One region of the Chitinophaga sp. YIM B06452 genome, then DNA from elsewhere that is predicted to be linked to it. Evidence: riboswitches for the same ligand, from Rfam matches in the RefSeq annotation. Region 1 holds a riboswitch; each other region holds the start of a gene.
What was found. Region 1 has a riboswitch for cobalamin ahead of metE (5-methyltetrahydropteroyltriglutamate--homocysteine S-methyltransferase). Riboswitches for the same ligand answer to the same signal wherever they lie in the genome.
Positions count from the first base shown of each region.

Region 2: another riboswitch for cobalamin. It lies ahead of R3I13_RS20660 (ribonucleoside-diphosphate reductase small subunit); the one in region 1 lies ahead of metE (5-methyltetrahydropteroyltriglutamate--homocysteine S-methyltransferase).
Region 3: another riboswitch for cobalamin. It lies ahead of R3I13_RS03830 (TonB-dependent receptor); the one in region 1 lies ahead of metE (5-methyltetrahydropteroyltriglutamate--homocysteine S-methyltransferase).

Region 1 covers NZ_JAWLKY010000001.1:1,953,408-1,960,720, reverse strand. Annotated here, with positions in the region: gene R3I13_RS07855 (glycosyltransferase family 39 protein) at 1-1,305, opposite strand, end outside; gene R3I13_RS07850 (glycosyltransferase family 39 protein) at 1,470-2,939, shown strand; gene aqpZ (aquaporin Z) at 3,018-3,725, shown strand; gene metE (5-methyltetrahydropteroyltriglutamate--homocysteine S-methyltransferase) at 3,789-6,101, opposite strand; cobalamin riboswitch at 6,247-6,444, opposite strand; gene R3I13_RS07835 (response regulator) at 6,750-7,118, shown strand; gene R3I13_RS07830 (hypothetical protein) at 7,179-7,313, shown strand, end outside.
Region 2 covers NZ_JAWLKY010000004.1:170,334-177,646, reverse strand. Annotated here, with positions in the region: gene R3I13_RS20685 (2-isopropylmalate synthase) at 1-430, opposite strand, end outside; gene leuB (3-isopropylmalate dehydrogenase) at 448-1,527, opposite strand; gene leuD (3-isopropylmalate dehydratase small subunit) at 1,537-2,136, opposite strand; gene leuC (3-isopropylmalate dehydratase large subunit) at 2,146-3,543, opposite strand; gene R3I13_RS20665 (hypothetical protein) at 3,702-5,255, shown strand; cobalamin riboswitch at 5,580-5,785, shown strand; gene R3I13_RS20660 (ribonucleoside-diphosphate reductase small subunit) at 5,922-6,893, shown strand; gene R3I13_RS20655 (ribonucleoside-diphosphate reductase subunit alpha) at 6,950-7,313, shown strand, end outside.
Region 3 covers NZ_JAWLKY010000001.1:1,022,310-1,029,622, forward strand. Annotated here, with positions in the region: gene R3I13_RS03805 (response regulator transcription factor) at 1-171, shown strand, start outside; gene R3I13_RS03810 (hypothetical protein) at 407-913, shown strand; gene R3I13_RS03815 (hypothetical protein) at 1,017-1,667, shown strand; gene R3I13_RS03820 (PLP-dependent aspartate aminotransferase family protein) at 1,740-2,900, opposite strand; gene R3I13_RS03825 (amino acid permease) at 2,926-4,251, opposite strand; cobalamin riboswitch at 4,299-4,522, shown strand; gene R3I13_RS03830 (TonB-dependent receptor) at 4,576-6,486, shown strand; gene R3I13_RS03835 (DUF6580 family putative transport protein) at 6,505-7,101, shown strand; gene R3I13_RS03840 (ABC transporter substrate-binding protein) at 7,163-7,313, shown strand, end outside.

The sequences.
Region 1 (7,313 bases):
CTTCCCCTGCAACGCCGCCAGCCGTGTACCCACGTAATCGAATTGCAGCGCGGGCTTGCGGATGATATTCTGGCCATACACCATTTCTTCCAAATAAAAATTCAACACTGCGCTGGTCTTGTAATCATCGGCGGAAAAGATAAAGTCTGCCGGGTAAGCGCGTTTCAGCGCCATCACAGCCCCGGCCATGCGGCCCCAGCCCACCCACACATCGTCTGACCGTACGGGAACAGGATACCAGCGCAACTCAATGGCCAATGCAACATGTATCACCACCGCCCACGCCTGTTGCCACCTGATCATCCTGTGTGAAAAATACCGGCTGACCCATATCACGCCGGTGATGTAGGCCGGCATCATCCAGTTCAGCTTCACCCAGTAGATAAAAGAAATGGAAAGGAAAGCAAGGAATATGGGCAGGAAAAAACATAGGAGAAACAACGTATGATCCTGCACCGTCCATAGTTTCGCTTTGTATTTCCGAATGATCTTATACAAGATCCATAGCAGCGAAAAGAATAACACCGGCGCCAGGATCGCCGCCTGGTGAGCCAGTACGCCCAGGAAATCAGTAACGCTGAATGCAATGCCCCGCGCTCTGCCGGTGGACTGGAACCTGAATGATGCAAAATCATGCTGCACATTCCACCACAACACAGGAGCGGAAGCCACCACCATCAACACCAGCGACAGCCAGGGCCAGGCCGTTCCCAGCCACTTACGGTGTGTGGCAGACAATGCCAGGTACAACAAAAGCCCCGCGGGAAGGAACACCGCCGTGTATTTACTGTCAAAGGCCAAACCCATCATAACGCCCGCCAGCAGCCAGTAAACTTTTTTCTCCAGGAAGACAGCCTTGTAGAGGCAAAGCAGGCTCACCGTCCAGCAGAGCATCAGCGGCACATCAGGCGTAGATACAAGGGACAGGATAGTGATCATGAGCGTGGAACTGAACAGCAGCAAGGCGTTGGAAGCCTTGACACGGCTGAGGAACCGCAACGACAGCCGGTAAAAAAAGGCGAGGGTAAGCAACGTAACAACCGTATCCGCCAGCTTTACGGCGTATACTTTTTTTCCAAGCACAGTTGTGAAGATCTTCAGCACCCATGCAATGCCAGGCGGATGATCATAATAAGATGCAGCGGGGTGCTCGGTGTAAAAGGTGTAATACGCATCCTGCGGCATCAGTCCCATTAAACCAATAAAAGCCAGTCTTAACAGCAGGATGAACAAGGCAGACAATACCAGCCACCGGTTTTCAGTGTAAGCAGTATGCAGGTCATCCCGGAAACTTTTTATCTTCATATCCGGATGTAAGCAATAAACAGTTGTCTCGACAAGTTGATATATCCGGAATCGTGCCGGAATTTCAGCCTATTTTCCTTCCTTCAACGCATAACCTGTTATTTTTCATATATTTATTAAGGCACCAACAACAACTTTAACATCGCTGTAACAGTCCCGAAAACATGAAAAGATACCTGCCCCTCATTTTACTGTTATGCCTGGTAAAACTGGCCATACATATGGCCGGGAATCACAATTATGATTTCATGCGCGACGAGCTGTTGCACCTGAGCGCGGGTCATCATCCCGCCTGGGGTTATTACGAGTTCCCGCCTTTCATTGGCTGGGTGGCGCGGGTTTCCATTTTCCTGTTCGGCCATTCGCTTGTTGGCATGCGGCTTCTCGCGACCCTGGCGGGAGTGGTTATCGTTGCGCTATGCTGCCTGATGGCGCTGGAAATGGGCGGAAAGAAGTGGGCTGTTTTTCTCGCGGGCGTTTGCGCGCTGGCGTTCCTGCCTTATTACCGCAATCATTTTTTGTTTCAGCCCGTTGCTTTCGACCAGCTTTTCTGGGCATTGGGTTTTTATTTCGTGCTGCGCTATGTGAACACGGGGCGTAATGTATATCTCGTGTACACCGGTATCACGGCGGGCTTCGGGCTGATGAACAAATATACTTTCGTGATATGGATCGCCGGCATTTTACCCGCGCTGCTATTTCATGATAAAGCGCGGGTGTACCGCAACAAGTGGTTATACATCGGCGGCGGCATCGCTTTGCTGATCTTCCTGCCCAATATCATCTGGCAATACCGGCATGGGATCCCTTTCCTGTTGCATTTGCAGCAGCTCAGCAAAACGCAGCTGGAGAAGAACAGCGTGTTCGAATTCGTGATAATGCAGGCGTTGTCTCCTTTTACATTGATGATGAGCCTCGGCGGTTTGTATTTCGTGATGCGGAGGCCACAGTGGCGCTTCCTGGGAATTGCTTTCCTGCTGATGTTCGTATTGATGTGGGCGCTGCGCTCGAAGTCTTACTATTTCTTTGCGGCTTACCCGCCTATGTTTGCCGCGGGCGCCGTTTGGCTTGAAAGGCTTACCAGCACGCGGCCGCGCTGGAATATTGCCGTTGCCGCAGTGATGATGGGCTTCGCTCTTCTTGCGCTGCCCTTGCTGATCCCTGTTCTTCCCATCGAAAAATTTGTAAGATACGCCCGCATCAAACCCAATAACGAAGGTCGTTACGAGCTCACCAGCGATTATGCGGATATGTTCGGATGGCGCGAACAAGTACAGGTGGCAGACAGCATCTACAACACACTCTCTCCCCAAGACCGGGAGAAATGTATCTTCTGGGCAGAGAACTACGGCGAAGCCGGCGCCATCCGCATCATCGGCAACCGTGAGCCGGTATGCCGCCACGGCAGCTTCTGGACCTGGGGCCCCGGGCCCTTGCCCGGCGAAGTGGCCATCAGCATAGGTAATGAAGCCGAAGATGTAGAGATGATCTATGAAGAACATCAGCTCATCAAAGTTCTCAAACATCCCTACGCGATCGGTGAGGAAAATAATATCCCGGTATACCTCTGCCGCAAGCCGAAAATAAAGCTAAAAGACATCTGGCCTTCATTGGAGAAGGAGGTGTTTGAATAACTCGGCTCTTTTTCTATTTTGCGGCCTTTAACAACAATAAGTACTTTTAATTTGTTTATAGCTCAAAACCTGACCCTTATGGAAATTAAATCATCCACGAAGTATTTTGCAGAATTGGTTGGCACCTTTGCCCTTGTATTATTTGGCTGCGGCGCGGCGGTTGTATCCGGCGTTTCGACGGCAGGCCCTGCCGGGATAGGCCTCCTGGGTATCTCATTCGCTTTCGGGCTTGCGGTGCTGGTGATGTGTTACGCCATCGGCGGCATTTCCGGCTGCCACATCAACCCCGCTATTACCATCGCCATGCTGGTGGCCGGTAAGATCAAAGGCAGTGAAGCGCTGGGTTACATCATTGCACAGATCATCGGTGCGGTGATCGGCGCGGCCGTATTGTATTGCATACAAAGTGGCCTGAGCGGCTGGACGCCCGGCGAATGGGCGTTAGGCTCCAATGGATGGGGTGAAGGTTATGGCGCGGGCTACAACACCACTTCCGCATTCATTGCCGAAGCAGTGCTCACGTTCCTTTTCCTCTTCGTGATCTTCGGCAGCACCGGTAAATGGGGCAACGGCGCCATGGCCGGTATGGCTATCGGGTTAACGCTCACCCTCATTCACCTGGTAGCGATTCCTATCACCGGCACTTCCGTGAACCCCGCAAGGAGCTTCGGCCCTGCGCTTTTCGCCGGCGGCAAGGCCATGGCACAGCTATGGCTTTTCGTGGTGGCGCCCATCGTGGGAGGCATCGCAGCTGCGCTCGTATGGCGCGCGCTGGAGAAAAAATAAAGCGTACTTGTTGTATAGCACCGGGCCTGGTACAAATTTGTACCAGGCCCGGTGCTTTTTGGTCTATACAGGCACGTTAGAACTGGTCCTTTCTCTCGCTGCGCGGGCAGCGGCCACCATGTTTTCAAGGGCGGCCTTTGTTTCAGGCCACTTGCGGGTTTTGAGCCCGCAGTCCGGGTTCACCCAGAGGTTGCGTAACGGCAGCAGCTCCGCAGCTTTTTGCAGCAGCTGCACCATTTCCTCCACGCCGGGCACCCGCGGTGAATGAATGTCATATACTCCCGGGCCGATCTCGTTCGGGTACTTAAACCCTGCAAATGCTTCCAGCAGCTCCATCTGCGACCGCGATGTTTCGATCGTGATCACGTCGGCGTCCATTGCCGCGATATGCGCGATGATGTCGTTGAATTCGCTGTAACACATATGCGTATGCACCTGCGTATCGTCCCTCACGCCGCAAACCGCTACCCTGAAGGCTTTCACAGCCCATTCCAGGTATGCGTCCCGGTCTGCTTTCCGCAAAGGCAAACCCTCCCGGATGGCAGGCTCATCAACCTGGATGATGCCGATGCCTGCTTTTTCCAGGGCCACGGCCTCATCACGGATGGCCAGGGCTATCTGGTTCGTGGTAACGGAGCGCGGCTGGTCGTTGCGCACGAACGACCATTGCAGGATGGTCACAGGCCCGGTGAGCATGGCTTTCATGGGTAGTGCAGTACACGACTGCGCGAACTTCGTCCAGCGGAGGGTCATGTCTGCAGGGCGGCTCACATCGCCATAGATCACGGGCGGTTTTACACAACGGCTGCCATAGCTCTGCACCCAGCCGTTTTGGGTGAAAACAAACCCATCCAGCATTTCACCAAAATACTCCACCATATCGTTCCGCTCAAACTCGCCATGAACGAGCACATCCAATCCCAGCTCTTCCTGCAGCCTGATGGCATTGATGGTAGCCTGCTCCAGCGCTGCTTCATATTGTTCCGCAGGAAGATCCCCTTTCCGCCATTGTGCGCGCAGCTGGCGGATATCGTCCGTTTGCGGGAAGGAGCCGATGGTGGTGGTGGGGAACAGCGGCAGGTTGAAACGTGCTGTTTGCAGTTGCTGCCTGGTGCTGAAGGGGCTTTGCCTGCGGGCGTCATCGTCTGTAATAGCCGCCGTACGGGCTTTTACAGCCGGTTTGTGAATCCTTGCGGAAGCGCTCTTTTCCGCGATGGCTGTGCGGTTCAGTTCCAGCAGGCTGTTGTTGCCGTGGAAAATGGCGTCCAGCGCGGTTACTTCTTCCAGTTTCTGCTTCGCAAATGCCATCCAGGACCTCATTTCCGCGTCCAGGCCTGTTTCCAGGTCAAGGTCGGCAGGCGTATGAAGCAAAGAGCAGGAAGGCGCTATCATTACGCGGTCTTCGCCGAGCGCATCTACGGCTTTTCGTATATGCGGAAGCGATATATCGTAATTATTCTTCCAGATGTTGCGGCCGTCTACCAGGCCCAGCGATAAAGAAGTTTTGGGAGGAAGCAGCGGCAGCAGCTCATCCAGTTGCTGCGGCGCCCTTACGAGGTCCAGGTGAAGGCAGCAGACGGGCAGGCCGGCAGCCAGCTCCGCATTGCCGCGCAGGCCTTCGAAGTAAGTGGCCACCATCAGCTTGAGGTCTTTGCATTGTTTGCGGATCTCGGCATAAGCGTAGCGGTAAGCGTTTTGTTCTGCTTCACTAATGTCCATGGCCAGGAAAGGCTCGTCCAGCTGCACCCATTCCGCGCCCTGCGCCTGCAACTTTTGCAGCACGCTGATATAAACGGGCAGCAGGTTATGCAGCAGTTCAATGCGGTGGAAGCCGCTTTCTTTTTCCTTTCCCAATAAAAGATAAGATACCGGGCCAATGAGCACCGGCTTGGGCGTGGCTTCCAGCGTATGCCGCGCAGCGTCGAAGGCGTTGAACACCTTGTTGCTCAGCAGGCGGAACTGCTGGTCTTTTTTGAATTCCGGTACGATGTAGTGGTAATTGGTGTCGAACCACTTGGTCATTTCCATGGCGGTAATATCCAGCCCATGCTGCTGGTAGCCGCGCGCCATGGCGAAATAAAGGTCGATCTCGGCATTCTCTGCCACCTCCGTTACCACGGGCGCATAACGGTCTGGCACTGCGCCGAGCAGCAGGGTCATGTCCAGCACCTGGTCGTAGAAGCTGAAATCGTTGCAGGGCACGAGGTTCATGCCGGCGGCCTGCTGCAGCTGCCAGTGTTCTTCCTGCAGGCGTTTGGCGGCGAGGAACAGTTCGCTGCGGCCAATGCGGCCCTGCCAGTAATGCTCACAGGCTTTTTTGAGCTGTCTTTGGGCTCCCATGCGCGGGTAGCCGAGGTTGTGTTTAAGCATACGCATAAAACTTTTTGGTTAAAACATTAATGTGCATTAATGCTCCTTACAGTTTCCGGTATGCTTTCAGGATTGTGTAGAAGATAAGGAATGAAAAGGCACGACGGGCCATGCCCATCCGTTCCCGACTACTGCTTCAAATCGCGAAAGCATTTGTCTTACACAGCGGGGCAAGTATCCTGGCTCGTAACATCATTACCGTTCTTCTCACCCCGTTCAGGTCGGGGGCAATGAACATCGGTGGCAATGATTCAGGTGCGTTACTTACAGTTGCGCGACAGCCCGTGATTTACACACGGTTCCTTATTAAAAGCGGCTTTCGCCGCCTACCGCGCTGTGGAAAGAATGAATAAAAGTAAAGAACTCGGGGTCAAAGATAGGAAGGTGCCCGGTCATTTCCTACTAACACGCCGGCGAACGTTAATACGCATTAACCAAAAACGATTTTGGCACAGTATATGCAAATGTCCCTTTGTACCATTTAACCGTATACTCCCTGACACCTGTGGCCTGGCCATTGAAAGAACAAGTAGTATACCTGTATACGCGTCTCAAATTAATCAAGCATCCATTTTAGCAGCATAAGGTAACGCCGGAATCCCGGCCAGAAGAGCTATGTCCTTCATGCTGCATGGAACAACCATGTTTTTGTATATGAAAAGGATTTTGGTAATTGTGGATGATCTGCTGATGATTCATGTGATAGAATTGATCATACAGAAAGAGGGATACGACGCAGACCTTGCCTATAACGGAAAAGAAGCTACTCTTTTGCTTAACTCGCATGAGTATGAACTTGTCATCGCGGATTTCAAGCTGCCATTCCCGCACCTGCAGGAACTGGCGGATGCCCTGCGCCTGAAAAAAGCACGTAAATCCTTCCCCATCCTGGCTATTATCCCGGCAGCATTCTTAACCGGCAGCGTTGGCGGCTGGTTCGGTATCGACGCGGATGAAACTGTAATCCGGCCTTTCTGCCCATTCGAGTTAACCGTCACGATCAAACGCCTTTTGGCGCGTTGATTGTTGGCAGGCCTGGTTTTCCGGGCCTGCGTTTTTTCATTTTTTAGCGATCTTCGCCATATGGACCCTTTTTCCGTTTCTGTCAACGGCCAGCTTTACGAAGTAACGCCCTACGTAAAAGGCTATACCGTTTCCTTCCACATCGATGCGCCGGGAAGCCGCATTTCTTTTGAGCTGGATGAAGAAGACAACCTT
Region 2 (7,313 bases), on a different contig from region 1:
CGTCTTCTGCATAAAATTCAATATCGTCCACAAACTTGCGGGCATATTTCACTGCTTCCACAGCGCGTTCCAGGATGGCTTCGCGGGTGGAGTTGAACTTGTATTTGATATGCATGTCCGACGAACCAATACCGGTGTGGATGCGCTTGCGTTTGGCGTATTTCAGCGCGGCCGCGGCTGCATCGATGTCCGCCGTGTTCGCGCGGGTGAGGGCGCAGATTACCGGTTCGGATACGGCTTTGGAAATTTCCACCACGCTCTGGAAATCGCCGGGACTGGAAATGGGGAACCCTGCTTCGATCACGTCTACGCCAAGGGCTTCCAGCTCTTTGGCGACAATGATCTTTTCGACGGTGGTGAGCTGGCAGCCCGGCACTTGCTCCCCGTCGCGGAGGGTAGTATCGAAAACGTATACACGATTTTTATCCATGACAATCAGTTTGTAGGTTAGTTAAGGTTTTTCAGGACTTGTGTGCCCATGGCGTCGGTGCCGAGCACAAAATCGTTGGGTGTATGTTTGTTTGCAATGTCCATCGTACGGAAACCCTGGCGCAGCGTGGCGTCTACGGCACGGATCACGCGCTGGGATTCTTCCTTGAGGCCGAATGAAATGTCCAGCAGCAGCGCTGCGCTCAGGATGGAGGCCAGCGGGTTGGCAATGCCTTTGCCGGCAATGTCGTGGGCGGAACCGTGGATGGGTTCGTAGAAACCAACGGAATCGCCTACGGAAGCGGAGGCCAGCATGCCCATGGAACCTGCGATCTGGCTGGCTTCATCGGTGAGGATGTCTCCAAACAGGTTGCCGGTCACCACTACGTCAAAACGTTTCGGGTCTTTGATGAGCTGCATCGCGGCATTGTCTATGAACATATGCTCGGTTGTTACGTCCGGGTATTCTTTTTCCAGGCTTTGCACTACTTCGCGCCACAGCCGGGAAGCTTCCAGCACATTGGCCTTATCAACGGAACAAAGTTTCTTTTTGCGGGTGCGTGCGGCCTCGAAGGCTTTGCGGGCAATGCGCTCCACTTCGTATTTGTGGTAGATCATCAGGTCTGAAGCGGAAGTACGGTCTTCGCTCCTGTTCTTTTCCCCGAAATACACATCGCCGGTGAGCTCGCGGAAAAACAGGATGTCTGCGCCCTGGAGTATCTCCGGCTTGATGCTGGACGCCTGCAGCAGGTCGTCGAACAGCTTGATGGGGCGCAGGTTGGCATACAGGCCCAGCTCTTTGCGGATCTTGAGCAGGCCTTGCTCCGGGCGCACTTTCAGCGTGGGATCGTTGTCGTATTTGGCATGACCGATAGCGCCAAAAAGGATGGCGTCGCTCTGGCGCGCTTTTTCCAGCGTACTGTCTGGCAGCGGGTCGCCGGTGGCTTCGATGGCTACGTGACCCATAATGCCTTCATCAAAAGTAAAGGTGTGCTTGTAGTTGGCAGCGATCGTCTCCAGCACTTTCTTTCCCCACGCGGTCACTTCCTGCCCGATCCCGTCTCCGGGTATAACCAATATTTTCTTCGTAACTCCCATTAGATTGTATTAGAAATTAAAAGGTCTTGTAGCTTCGTATGCGTTGATCTCCTTGCTGAGGCTGAGCAGGTAGTCGATGTCGTCGTACCCGTTCAGCAGGCAGGTCTTTTTATATGGGTTGATGTCAAATTTTTCCTGTTCGCCGGTGGCGCTGATGCGGATGAACTGCTCTTCCAGGTTCACTTCCAGCTGCGCGGCAGGATCTTTCTCCACGGCTGTGAAGATATTTTGCAGGAACCCTTCGCTTACCTGCACGGGCAGGATGAAGTTGTTGAGCGCGTTGTTCGAAAAGATGTCCGCAAAGAAGCTGCTCACCACTACTTTAAATCCATAATCGGCCAGCGACCATGCAGCATGCTCGCGGGAGGAACCACAACCGAAGTTCTTACCGGCCACAAGAATACTGCCTTTGTAAAGCGGGTTGTTCAGCACAAAATCCCTCCTGGGCGCACCCTGCCCGTCGTACCGCCAATCACGGAACAGGTTTTCGCCGAACCCTTCGCGTGTGGTCGCTTTCAGGAATCGTGCGGGAATGATCTGGTCTGTGTCTATATTCTCTATCGGTAACGGTACCACTGAAGACGACAGGTTAGCAAATTTTTTGTCCATTGTCAATAATTATATCAGTTCTCTTACGTCGGTCACATTACCGGTGATGGCGGCCGCCGCCGCGGTGAGCGGGCTGGCCAGGAAGGTGCGGGCGTTGGGCCCCTGCCTGCCTTCGAAGTTACGGTTGCTCGTGGCAATGCAGTATTTGCCCGCGGGAATCTTATCCTCGTTCATGCCCAGGCAAGCTGAACAGCCCGGCTGGCGCAGCTGGAAGCCCGCTTCTTCAAATATCTTATCTATCCCTTCTGCAATGGCCTGCGCTTCCACCTGTTTGGAACCGGGCACGATCCAGACGGTCACGTCCTCCGCCTTTTTCTTTCCCTTTACAAATTCCGCCACCATCCGCAGGTCTTCGATCCTTGAATTGGTGCAGGAACCGATGAACACGTAGTCCACCTTTTTGCCCAGCAACCGGCTGCCCGGCTGAAGGTCCATGTACTGGAGGGATTTGGAGAAGGAAGGCCGTTCTGTTTCGTCTATCTCCGCCAGTGCAGGAATATTGCGGGTTACGCCCATGCCCATACCTGGGTTGGTGCCGTAGGTGATCTGCGGTTCAATGTCTGCCGCATCAAATTCCAATACTTTGTCGAACTGCGCGTCCGCATCGGTGTGCAGCGTTTGCCAGTAAGCCACTGCCTTGTCCCAGTCCTCGCCTTTAGGCGCAAACTCGCGGCCTTTGATATAGTCGAAGGTCACCTGGTCCGGCGCAATAAGCCCGCCCCTGGCGCCCATTTCGATGCTCATGTTGCAGACGGTCATGCGCGCTTCCATGCTGAGGTTGCGGATGGTTTCCCCTGCATATTCCACGAAATAACCCGTGGCGCCTGATGCGGAGATCTGCGAAATGATATATAAAATGATGTCTTTAGACACCACTCCTTTCTTCAATTGCCCCTTCACCTCGATCTTCATCCTTTTAGGCTTGTATTGCAGGATGCACTGGGTAGCGAGCACCTGCTCCACCTCCGATGTGCCGATGCCGAAGGCTACCGCCCCGAAAGCGCCGTGGGTGGAAGTATGGCTGTCGCCGCATACGATGGTCATACCCGGCAGGGTAATGCCCAGCTCCGGCCCGATCACGTGCACGATGCCCTGGTAAGGATGGCCGAGGCCGTAAAGCTCTACGCCGAATTCGGCTGTATTTTTCGTCAGCATCTCCACCTGCTTGCGGCTCAGGGCCTCTTTGATGGGAAGGTGCTGATCTATCGTCGGTACGTTATGGTCCGGTGTGGCACGGGTCTTTCCAGGCCTGAACACGGGAATGTTGCGCCTGCGGAGCCCGTCAAAAGCCTGCGGGCTGGTCACTTCGTGAATGAAATGGGTGTTGATGTACACCGCATCCGGGAAACCCGGCTTGCTGGCTACGATATGGCTGTCCCAGATCTTGTCAAATAATGTTTTCCCCATATTTCTCCTTAAATTTGCTTTCCTTCCTATTTACACCTTCAAATCTAATTGACACATTTAAACCTCAGATCGTTAAATTTGTCATTATTACGATTCGCAAAGGCGATATATGACCATTAACTTATTGAGGATCAATAATTTACAATTCTGTAACAACGATGTCCAACACGCAGAACGATGCTTTATTCATATTAATAAAAACGCTAACAAAAGCCGAAAAAAGGAATTTCCAGCTGGCATTCAACCGGGATAACACGAAGGAGGACGTGCTTTTCATTCAATTGTTCAACGCCCTGGACAAAATGAAGGAATACGACGAGGAGCAGGTATTGAAACGGGTCCCGGACATCAAAAAACAGCAGCTGAGCAACGTAAAGGCCCACCTGTACAAACATCTTCTCACCACCTTACGGCTGTTATATAAAACAAAAGACCCGCTGATAGATCTGCGGGAGCAGCTGGACTATGCGCGGGTGCTGTACAACAAAGGACTGTATAACCAAAGCCTCAAGATACTGGCCAAAGCTAAAACCAGCGCGCGGGAGCAGGAAGAAGTGATGCTGTATTTCGAGACCGTGGAATTTGAGAAGCTGATCGAAAGCAGGCACATCACCCGCAGCCTGGACAACCGGGCGGAAGAGCTGAGCGACGAAAGCCGGATCATCAACGAGCAGCTGAACAACGTGAGCAAGCTGAGCACCCTGGCCCTGCGGATGTACGGCATGTACCTCAAGCTGGGGCACGCGCGCGACGAGAAGGATTCCATGATGCTGCGGTCTTTCTTCGAAGCCAACCTGCCGGCAGTGCAGCAGGGCAGCATGAGCTTCTACGAACGCATTTACCTTTACCAGGCTTATTGCTGGTACTATTATATTTTGCAGGATTTCGTGATGTATTACCGGTATACCCAGAAGTGGGTGGACCTGTTCACCGAATATCCCAGCCTGCGCGATACTGATGTGGACCTGTACATCAAAGCGATGCACAACCTTCTGACCGCGCATTTCCACACGATGAACCACGATAAATTCACCGAGGTGCTTACCGAAATGGAGCAGTTCATTGTCGAAAAAGAAGAAAGCATGAATGAGAACACGCGCACCTCCGCGTTCGTGTATCTCTATACCGGCAAGATCAACCGGCACTTCCTTGACGGCACTTTTTCAGAAGGGCTGCAGCTCGTGAGCGAGGTGGAATGCAAGATATCGGAGCACCAGCTAACCGTGGACCAGCACCGCGTGCTTGTATTTTATTACAAGATCGCCTGCCTTTATTTCGGCAGCGGCGATAATAATAACGCGATCGTTTACCTGAACAAGATCATTCATTTGCGGATAGGCAACCTGCGGGCAGACATACAATGTTTCGCGCGCATCCTTCACCTGATCGCGCATTACGAGCTGGAGAACTACAGCCTGGTGGAATACCTGATCAAATCTGTGTACCACTTCATTGCGAAGAACAAGGACTTAAGCCTGGTCATGGAAGAGATCCTGAAATTCCTGCGCAAGAACATGTACGCCAATCCCAAGGCTTTGCGCACCGCTTTTCGCGAGCTGAAGGGAAAGCTGGAGATCATCGCGAAGAATCCTTACGAGCGCAGGAGCTATTTGTATCTCGATATTGTGAGCTGGCTGGAAAGCAAGATAGACGGGATACCTGTGCAGGAGGTGATCAGGAAGAAGTTTATCAACAAAGTGCCGCGGATTTAGTTAATGCACATTAACAAAAAGACAACGTACGTTTAATATTGAAACGCCGTGGAAAGGTTATCCCCGGCGTTTCTTCATATAAAGAAGGGATCTTCCAATCCTTTGTGTTTCAGGGTAATTTTCGCTACACATTTTGCTTGTGCTAATACGTGCCAGATTTCCAACACATTCTGTTTTTCTATCATACCAAATACCTGCTTTTAGATGTGAATAACGTGAATTGTACGCCCCTTCTGCGATCCCAAAAAGTTCACATTCTTTATCCACATATGGGGGAAACTTACCACCTTGACGGGATAGTTTGATCATTACATTTGCAACAGTTCTTGACTTCGTTGTGCTGGCTTCAAACGTTTCTTAAACGTGGAGAATTAATAGGGAATCGTGTGGAATTCACGAGCAGACGCGCTACTGTGATCCCCTATATGCCGGATGCTTTGCAAAATGCCACTGCCCCGACAGGCGTCGGGGTGGGAAGGCTCACCCGGCAAGGGAAAGCCAGGAGACCTGCCAGAACAACGTAATTGTCAAAACCTTCGCGAAATAAGGTTATGGCGAGCCCGACCCCAGGATGTACCTCCTCTACGGATAACGCGCTCCCGTCTCCCCACGCCGCGAACCCGCATTAACTTAACTAGGGATAGTGAACCGTATAAAAAATTACTAATGAGTAACGAGAATGAGATCTTATTGAAAGACAACAAGGACAGGTTCGTGCTGCTGCCGATCAATTACCCCGCCATCTGGGAACAATACAAACGCCATGAAGCCAGCTTCTGGACCGCCGAGGAGATCGACCTCAGCGGCGACCTGGCAGACTGGGCGAAGCTGAACGATGGCGAGCGCCACTTCATTTCGCATGTGCTGGCCTTTTTTGCGGCATCAGACGGGATCGTGAACGAGAACCTGGCGGTGAACTTCATGAGCGAAGTACAGATACCAGAAGCGCGTTGTTTCTACGGCTTCCAGATCATGATGGAAAACATCCACTCCGAAACTTATGCTTTGCTGATCGATACGTATGTGAAAGACCCGGTGGAGAAAGACCGCCTCTTCCACGCCATCGACACCGTGCCTGCGGTGAAAAAGAAAGCCGAATGGGCCCTCCGCTGGATCGAGAACGGCACCTTCGCGCAGCGCCTTGTGGCATTTGCAGCGGTGGAAGGCATCTTCTTCAGCGGCAGCTTCTGCTCCATTTTCTGGCTGAAAAAACGCGGCCTCATGCCCGGCCTTACCTTCTCCAACGAGCTCATCAGCCGCGACGAAGGGCTGCACTGCGAGTTCGCCTGCCTGCTGTACAGCATGCTCAACGGCAAGCTCAGCGAAAAAGAAGTGCATGAGATCATCGGCGACGCCGTGTCTATCGAAAAAGAATTTATTACAGACGCATTGCCCGCCGCCCTCATCGGCATGAATGCGGACCTGATGAAACAATACATCGAATTTGTGGCAGACCGCTGGCTGCAGGCGCTGGGTTGCAGCAAAATGTTCAACAGCAGCAACCCCTTCGATTTCATGGAAATGATCTCGCTGCAGGGCAAAACCAACTTCTTCGAAAAACGCGTGGGCGATTACCAGAAATCCGGCGTAATGGGAAATAAAGAGGCACAGACTTTCAGCCTGGACGAAGACTTTTAGACAAAACAAGAATACACCCGACATATATTTATTCACCCAGTTAAATTCATCACACTATGTTCGTTATAAAAAGAGACGGAAGAAAGGAATCTGTCAAATTTGACAAGATCACGGCAAGAGTAGAAAAACTGTGTTACGGATTGGCGCCGGAATATGTAGATTCAATCGACGTAGCGAAGAAAGTGATCCAGGGCCTGTACGATGGCGTTACCACCACCGAGCTGGACAACCTGGCTGCGGAAACCGCCGCTTCCCTGACAACCAAACACCCGGACTATGCGCAGCTCGCTTCCCGCATCGCGGTGAGCAACCTGCATAAAAATACGATCAAGTCGTTTTCCAAAACGATGAAGAAACTCTACGAATACATCGATCCGAAAACCGGCAAACCCGCCGGCCTGCTGAGCGATGAAGTGTGGG
Region 3 (7,313 bases), 930 kb from region 1:
AAAGAAGTGCTGCAGTTATTGGTGAATGGGTACAGCTACAAGATGATCGCTGCTGAAATATTCATCTCTATAGACACCGTGCGCTCGCATATCAAAAAGATCTACGAAAAACTGCACGTCAATTCCAAATCAGAAGCCGTGGCGAAAGCTTTCAGGGATAAACTCGTGTAACGGGCCGCCCTGTTCCTTCCCGTTAGCCGGCGCATTTGCCGGGCGCCCTCCGCAAACCACATCCTTATGTGATTGCATACCGGTTTGAACTTCCTCAATTTTGTGTCTCCCAGGAAATTATTTCCCATAACATCACATTGTTCCCCAAAAGGGCACACCGCGCGTGTGCCCATTCTTCATTGCATGCAACACTTTTGGCCGGAAATTTGTTACCTATGCACTAAACATCCAAAAAATGATAAAGCAACTGACCCGCTTCTTAATGGTACCCATGGCAGCAATGCTGCTGTTCAGCGCCTGCGCTTCACAACAGGGCGCTTCTGCACCAACGGCCAGCGGCATGAAAAAAAGTGCGACCGGCAAGTGGACCCTGAATAACGTGAGTTACGAAGGCCTCCCTTCCACTGCCAAGATCAAAACGGTATTTTCCAACATCCCCCCGGACTGCCTGCAGGGCAGCAACTGGGTACTGCCCAGCAACGCCTATGGCTCCTACACCCTCAACGCCACCGGCGCAGGATGCCCCACCGGCACCCAGAAGATCGTTTGGAGCACCCTCAACCAGGGCGGCCAGATCATGATACAGTTCAAGGAACTGATGGACGGGGTGAAGGCCAAAAACATCACGGACGGCTACCGCGTGGAACTGCAAAGTGCGGACAATGCCTCTATGACATGGCGCGCGCCGGTATCTTATGAAGGAAAAACAGCCTACATAATATATTCATTTAGCAGGCAATAAGAAAATAATCCTGTAAACAGCAAAAGGAAAAAGCGCGGGCGGATTTTGCCCCGTTTTTTCCTTTTTTCTTATTGTATCTTTGCCCTTCGTTTTTAGAATTATTATGAAAGCATTTAACTTATTTATCAAATACCGCCTGCCCCTGGGCATCGTGCTTCTGCTGGCCGGTATTGCCCTGGGCCTGGCCTTCGGCTGGTGGGAAGCCGCTATCGTACTCGTATTGGCCGTGATCTGCATCGTCACACATTTCCTGTTCGGCCCCATGCGCCTCATACAGGAAGCCGTGGAAGCGGGCGATGTGGAAACAGCCAACCGCCTGCTGAACCAGATCAAGTTCCCCAAACTGCTTATTAAGCCCATCCGCAGCGGTTATTACATGATGCAGAGCAATATGGCCATGTACAGTCAGGACCTCGATAAAGCCGAAGCAGCCGTGAAGGCCAGCATCAAGTCCGGCAGCCCCATGAAGGAATACGAAGGCATGCAGTACTTCCAGCTGGGCACGATTGCTTACCAGAAGAACGATATCAAAACGGCGGACGCCAACCTGAAAAAAGCCGTAAGGCTGGGTCTGCCCGATAAAGAAAATACCGCCGCAGCCCTGCTCACCCTCTGCTCTATCGCCATGAGCCGCCGGGATTTTAAGACCGCGAAAGATTATTTCCGCCGCGCAAAAGCGCAAAAGCCCACAACCGACCAGATCGTGAGCCAGATCAAGGAAATGGATAAATATATCAGCCGCATGCCGGGTTGATACCTGTAAAGTAATTATACAGCAAAGGGGCTGACCGTTCATTCCGGTCAGCCCCTTTGCTATTCCGTTTATTCATATCTGTGCCAATGCCTGGGCCAGGTCGGCCTTCAGGAATGCAGGCTCTTCCAGCCCGATGTATATCCTCACCATCCGGTGCTTAGGCTCCTCCACCTGGAATCCGCCTTCAGGCAAGGCGGCGCAGGCCGGAAAAATGAGGGATTCATGCCCGCCCCAGCTCACGGCCATCAGGAAGTGCTGCAACGCATCGCAAAACCTTTCCACCTGTGCCGCGCTGTTTGCTTTCAGTTGTATCGTAAATAAACCCGCCGCGCCTTTCATTTGCCGTTGCGCCAGCTCGTATTGCGGGAAATCAGGATCGAGGGGATAGCATACTTTTTCTACCTGCGGCTGCTTTTTGAGCCACTGGCAAATGTCCTGCGCACTTTCCTGGCTGCGTTTCAACCTTATTTCCATCGTACGCAGGCCGCGCAGCAGCAGCCACGCGGAGAAGGGCGCGATCACGCTGCCTACGCTCAGGAACTCGGATACGAATATCTTCCTCAACAATTCCCTGCTGCCGGTCAGTACGCCCGCTACCGTATCGCTATGGCCGCTGATGAACTTGGTAGCGGATTGCAGGCAAAGGTCGATGCCCAGGCCGGCAGGCTGCTGGTATAAAGGCGTGCTGTAACTGTTATCGAGAATGGTAATGATGTTTTTGCTTTTCGCCAGTTTGGTGATGGCCGCAATATCCTGCAATTCGAAGGTAAAAGAATTGGGCGACTCCAGGTAAATGAGGCGGGTATTGGGTTGTATGGCCTTCTCAAAATTCTCCGTACACTTTCCGTCTACAAAAGTGGTTTGCACGCCGAAGCGGGGAAGGATGTTTTCCATGATCTGGCGGGCCCAGTTGTAGGGGTCTTTTACACAAACAATATGATCGCCCTGCTGCACCTGCGAAAGCACAGCCACGAAAATAGCCGCCGCCCCGCTGCCGAATACCAGCGCGTCTTCTGCGCCATCCAGCGCGGCCAGCTTTTGCCGGAGGATGTCTATCGTAGGATTATTGCCCCTGCTGTAAAGGAAACCTTTATACTCATCCTGCAACAGCGCCCGCATGTCCGCAACGGTATCGAATGCAAAATTGCTCGTTTGCATGATGGGCGGGGCGATGGCGTTGAAATAAAGCTCCCGGTCTTCCCCTAACTGATTGATAATATAAGATAGATCCATAGTCCAAATTAAGTGCTCTGCGTGTTCAGGATTTTTTCCGGACAACATACCGCATGAAAATGTAAATCGGCAGGCCTGCTACAAACCATACCATGCCGCCCAGCGCCTGGCCCAGGTCGGTGATAAAAATATTGACCGTTACAAAAAGATATACCGTGATAAAAAATGCCGGAATGAAGGGGTAGAGCCTCATCTTGTAAATACCCTGCCCGTCCAGGTGCGCCGTTTTTTTCCTTAACACAAAGATAGTAGCCGCGGCCGAAGCCAGCCCGATGGAATCGAACAGCATGACGTAGCGGATGATCGTGTCAAAATTGCTGAGGAAATACAATAACCCGACCACCAATGCAGCGAATACTGTCAATGCCACTTCCTGTACCTGCGTTTTGCTGTTCACCCGCTTGAAGATGCCCGGCAGCACGCCGTCTTCCGCCATGGCGTAATACATTCTCGGGTTAGACATCAGGTTGACGTTCGCGTATCCCAGCACAGAGAGGAACAGCAGCACACTCGTGATCCTGAATCCATATTCCCCGAAAAAAGCTCCTGCCATACGTGCCGCCAGTGCGTCGGTAGTTTTCAGCTGCTCGAAGCCGATCACTTTCACGTACGCGTAATTCACTGTGATATAAAGCAGCAGGATGATGCCGATGCCCAGCATGATGGACTTCGGCATGTTCTTCGCCGGCTCTCTTACATCGCTGCCGAAATTGATCGTTTGCTGGTAGCCGCCGTAAGTAAAAAAGACCGGCACCAGCGCTGCGCCGAAGATATATGCCCAGCCGTGAGGCGCAGCCACAGCCGCTGCCGTTTGACGCGGCGCTATGTTGTTGCTGAATGCGGCCAGGCACAGCAGCAATACCAGCGTGATCTTAAAGACGGTCAGTACATTCTGCCAGCTGGCGCTCATGCGGATGCCCGATAAATTGATCAGGTACAATATCAGTACAGCCCCGATGGCGATGGCCTTCCGGCCGCCTTCATGCTGGATGGTTTCGGGGAGCAGCACAGGACCGATATATTCGGCGCCTACGATACAAACGGCGGCGATGGATGCGGCGTTGGATATCAGGAGCGTCCAGTTGATCATAAAAGAATAAGCGGGGTGGAAGCCGTAAGACAGCACTTTATAGAACCCGCCCGCCACGGGGTAGCGGCTGCCTATTTCCGCATAAGTGAGCGCCCCGCAAAGGGTTACCAATCCTCCCAATACCCAGACCATAAAAAACAGCGACGGGGTGCCGGTTTCCCGGGCTACGCTCACCGGCGTCCTGAAAATACCCATCCCTATTACCAGCCCTACCACGATCATGGTGAGGTCGAACGGGCCCAGCTTTGGTTTAATGCTCATAACTACAAGATAACCGATTAACTGCTTATTTACATAAAATATCCGTAGGTTTGCCCCCGGTAAACGGTTGCCCCTGATCTTGATCGGGCATTAATAGGGAATCCGGTGTAAATCCGGAGCTATCCCCGTAGCTGTAAACCCGCCGCCTGCATCCCATGCAGCGCGATGTTTTCCGGGATCCTCCAGCCACTGTTCCGATAAATATTGGAGCGGGAAGGTACCTCCGGGAAGCGGGCAAGCCAGAAGACCTGCCGCATTACCTTCCATTCCCTGCTTCGGGTGAAAGCAGAGAGCATGTTGCACTTATTCAACCTATAGACGTACATGAAAAAGAAAAGCTCAATGCTTACTTTCGGCTTGCTGGCTATATGCTATGCAGCTTCCGCGCAAGATTCCGCGCAGGTTTCCCAACTGAACACCTTTGTAGTGACCGCTACCAAGTTCGCCAAAAAACAAAGCGAAACCGGTAAAGTGCTCACCGTGATCACCAGCCAGCAGCTTGCCCAGAGCGCAGGCCGCACGGTGGCCGATGTATTGAACGAACAGGCCGGCATCGTGATCAACGGCGCGGGCTCTAATCCCGGCAAGAACAGGGAATTGTATTTCCGCGGCGCCACCAGCCAGTACACGCCCATTCTCATGGACGGCATTCCCGTAGCGGACGCCACCGGCCTCACCGGCAGCGCCATCGACCTGCGGCTGCTGCCTGTAGACATGGTAGAGCGCATCGAGATACTGCGCGGCACACAAAGCACCATGTATGGGGCAGACGCTATTGCCGGCGTAGTGAACATTATTACCAAAAAAGGCGGAGACAAACCTGTGAGCGCTTACGGCGACCTCGTATGGGGAAGCAACCGGAGCCTGAAAGGCTCGCTGGGCCTGCGCGGGCAGCAGGATAACGTGGATTACAACGTGAATTTCACGCACTACGAAACCGACGGCATCTCCGAAGCCGCCGCGCCTGACACGCTGAAAGATCCTCAATTCGACCGCGACGGCATCAAACAGAACGCGTTTATGGCCAACGTGGGCATACAGGCAACAGAGCACCTGAAGCTGCGCCCCTTCCTCTTTTACAGCGATTACAAAAGCCTCTACGACGGCGGCCCCTTTGTGGATGCGCTGAAGAATAACAACAAGTCCAACCTGATCCATACCGGCATCCGCGGGGATTATGACCTCAATGGCAAAGGACAGGTACACGGCAATTTCGCCTATCAGAAAATAACCCGCCGCGACGAGAGCGCCTGGGGCGTTACTGACCTCGACGGCCGCAGCTACTTCGGCGAGTTGTATGGCAACTACGATATCACCGACTGGTTCCAGGCGCTGGCAGGCGTGGAATACCGCAAGTCTGAGATGTTCGACACTACTTTCCGCAACCCCTACGGCATCCGCGACCAGTACAATACCAGTCCTTATGCAGCCCTCTTTATCAGGAACCTGCACGGTTTCAGCCTTGAGCTGGGCGGACGGTATACCATGCATTCCAAATACGGCAACAACTTTACGTACACGATCAATCCATCGTACCTGGTATCGGACAAGTTGAAGATCTTCGCCAGCATTGCATCCGGCTTTAAAGCGCCTACGCTCACCGCGCTGTACAGCATCTGGGGCAGCGAAGACCTGAAGCCTGAACATGCTACCAGCTACGAAGCCGGCGCCCAGGCCTTTTTGCTGAACGATAAGCTCAACCTGCGCGCAGTGGTATTTAAACGCGATATGAAAGACGTGATCGCTTTCATCCCCGCTACCAACAAATACGTGAACTTCAACCAGCAGCACGATAAAGGTCTCGAAGTGGAAGCGGCCATCCAGCCTGCGAAAGGGCTGAACGTACGGCTGACTTACGCTTATGTAGACGGCAAAGTGACCACCCAGAACGTTCCCGGTAAAGACACGACCTACAACAACCTGGTGCGCCGCCCCAACCATACCGGCACGCTGAATATAGGCTACCAGGTTACCAAACACCTGTTCGTCAGCAGCACCCTCAGGCATACCGGCAGCCGCTACGACCAGTACTACCCGCCTTTCCCGCAGCCGATGGAGGTTGTGCAGCTGGAAGCTTACACTTTGCTGGATGCGTATGTTGAATACCGTTTTTCGCCGAAGGCTAATATTTTCTTCAACGCAAACAATATCACCAATAACAAAAAATACTGGGAAATTTACGGCTATTCCGTGCTGGGCTTCAACATGGCCGCCGGCGTATCCTTTTCACTGTAATCTTTAAATTCACAACAGATGTCTATCAGGAACCTACAGCCCCGCTTCTTCGTTCTGCTGCTGTTCATCATTGTGGCAGGCGTGCTGCGCATCACAGCCGCAGGCAATATCACGCCCTTCTCCAACTTTTCGCCCGTAGGCGCCATGGCACTGTTTGGCGGCGCATGTTTTGCGGACAAATGGAAAGGATATGTATTCCCCCTGCTCACGCTTTTCCTCAGCGATGTGATCATGATGCAAACGGTATACAAAGCCTATTCCAACGGCTTCATGTTCAGCGGCTGGTACTGGATCTACATCGGTTTTGCCGCCAGCGTGCTGATCGGGCAGCTCGTGATCAAAAAGATCAGCGTCGGCAACATTGTGCTGGCCAGTGTACTGGCAGCCGTTGTGCACTGGCTGTTTGCTGATTTCGGTACGTTCATGAGCGAGTTCAATATGGACATTACCACCGGCAAACCTTTCACCCGCGATCTTTCCGGGCTCATCAGGTGCTACACCCTGGGGCTGCCGTTCCTGAAGAACACGCTGCTGAGCAATCTTATATTCAGCGGCATTTTCTTCGGGCTGTTCGCCTACATGGAGAAAAAGATACCGGCGCTGGCTGTACGTTAAAATATCATCCGGGGCTGGCTGCATGGCCGGCCCTTCTTCTTATCCTCTTAAACTGCTTACCATGATCGCTTCCTCATTCCTCCCTGCCGCCACCCAGATGATCTACGACATGGGCCTCCAGCACCTGCTGCAGGGCATTACCTTTGAGTGCCCCGCCGTTGCGCTGGCGGAAAAGCAGCGCGTGGTGCGTTATGTGCTGGAAGGAAATACTT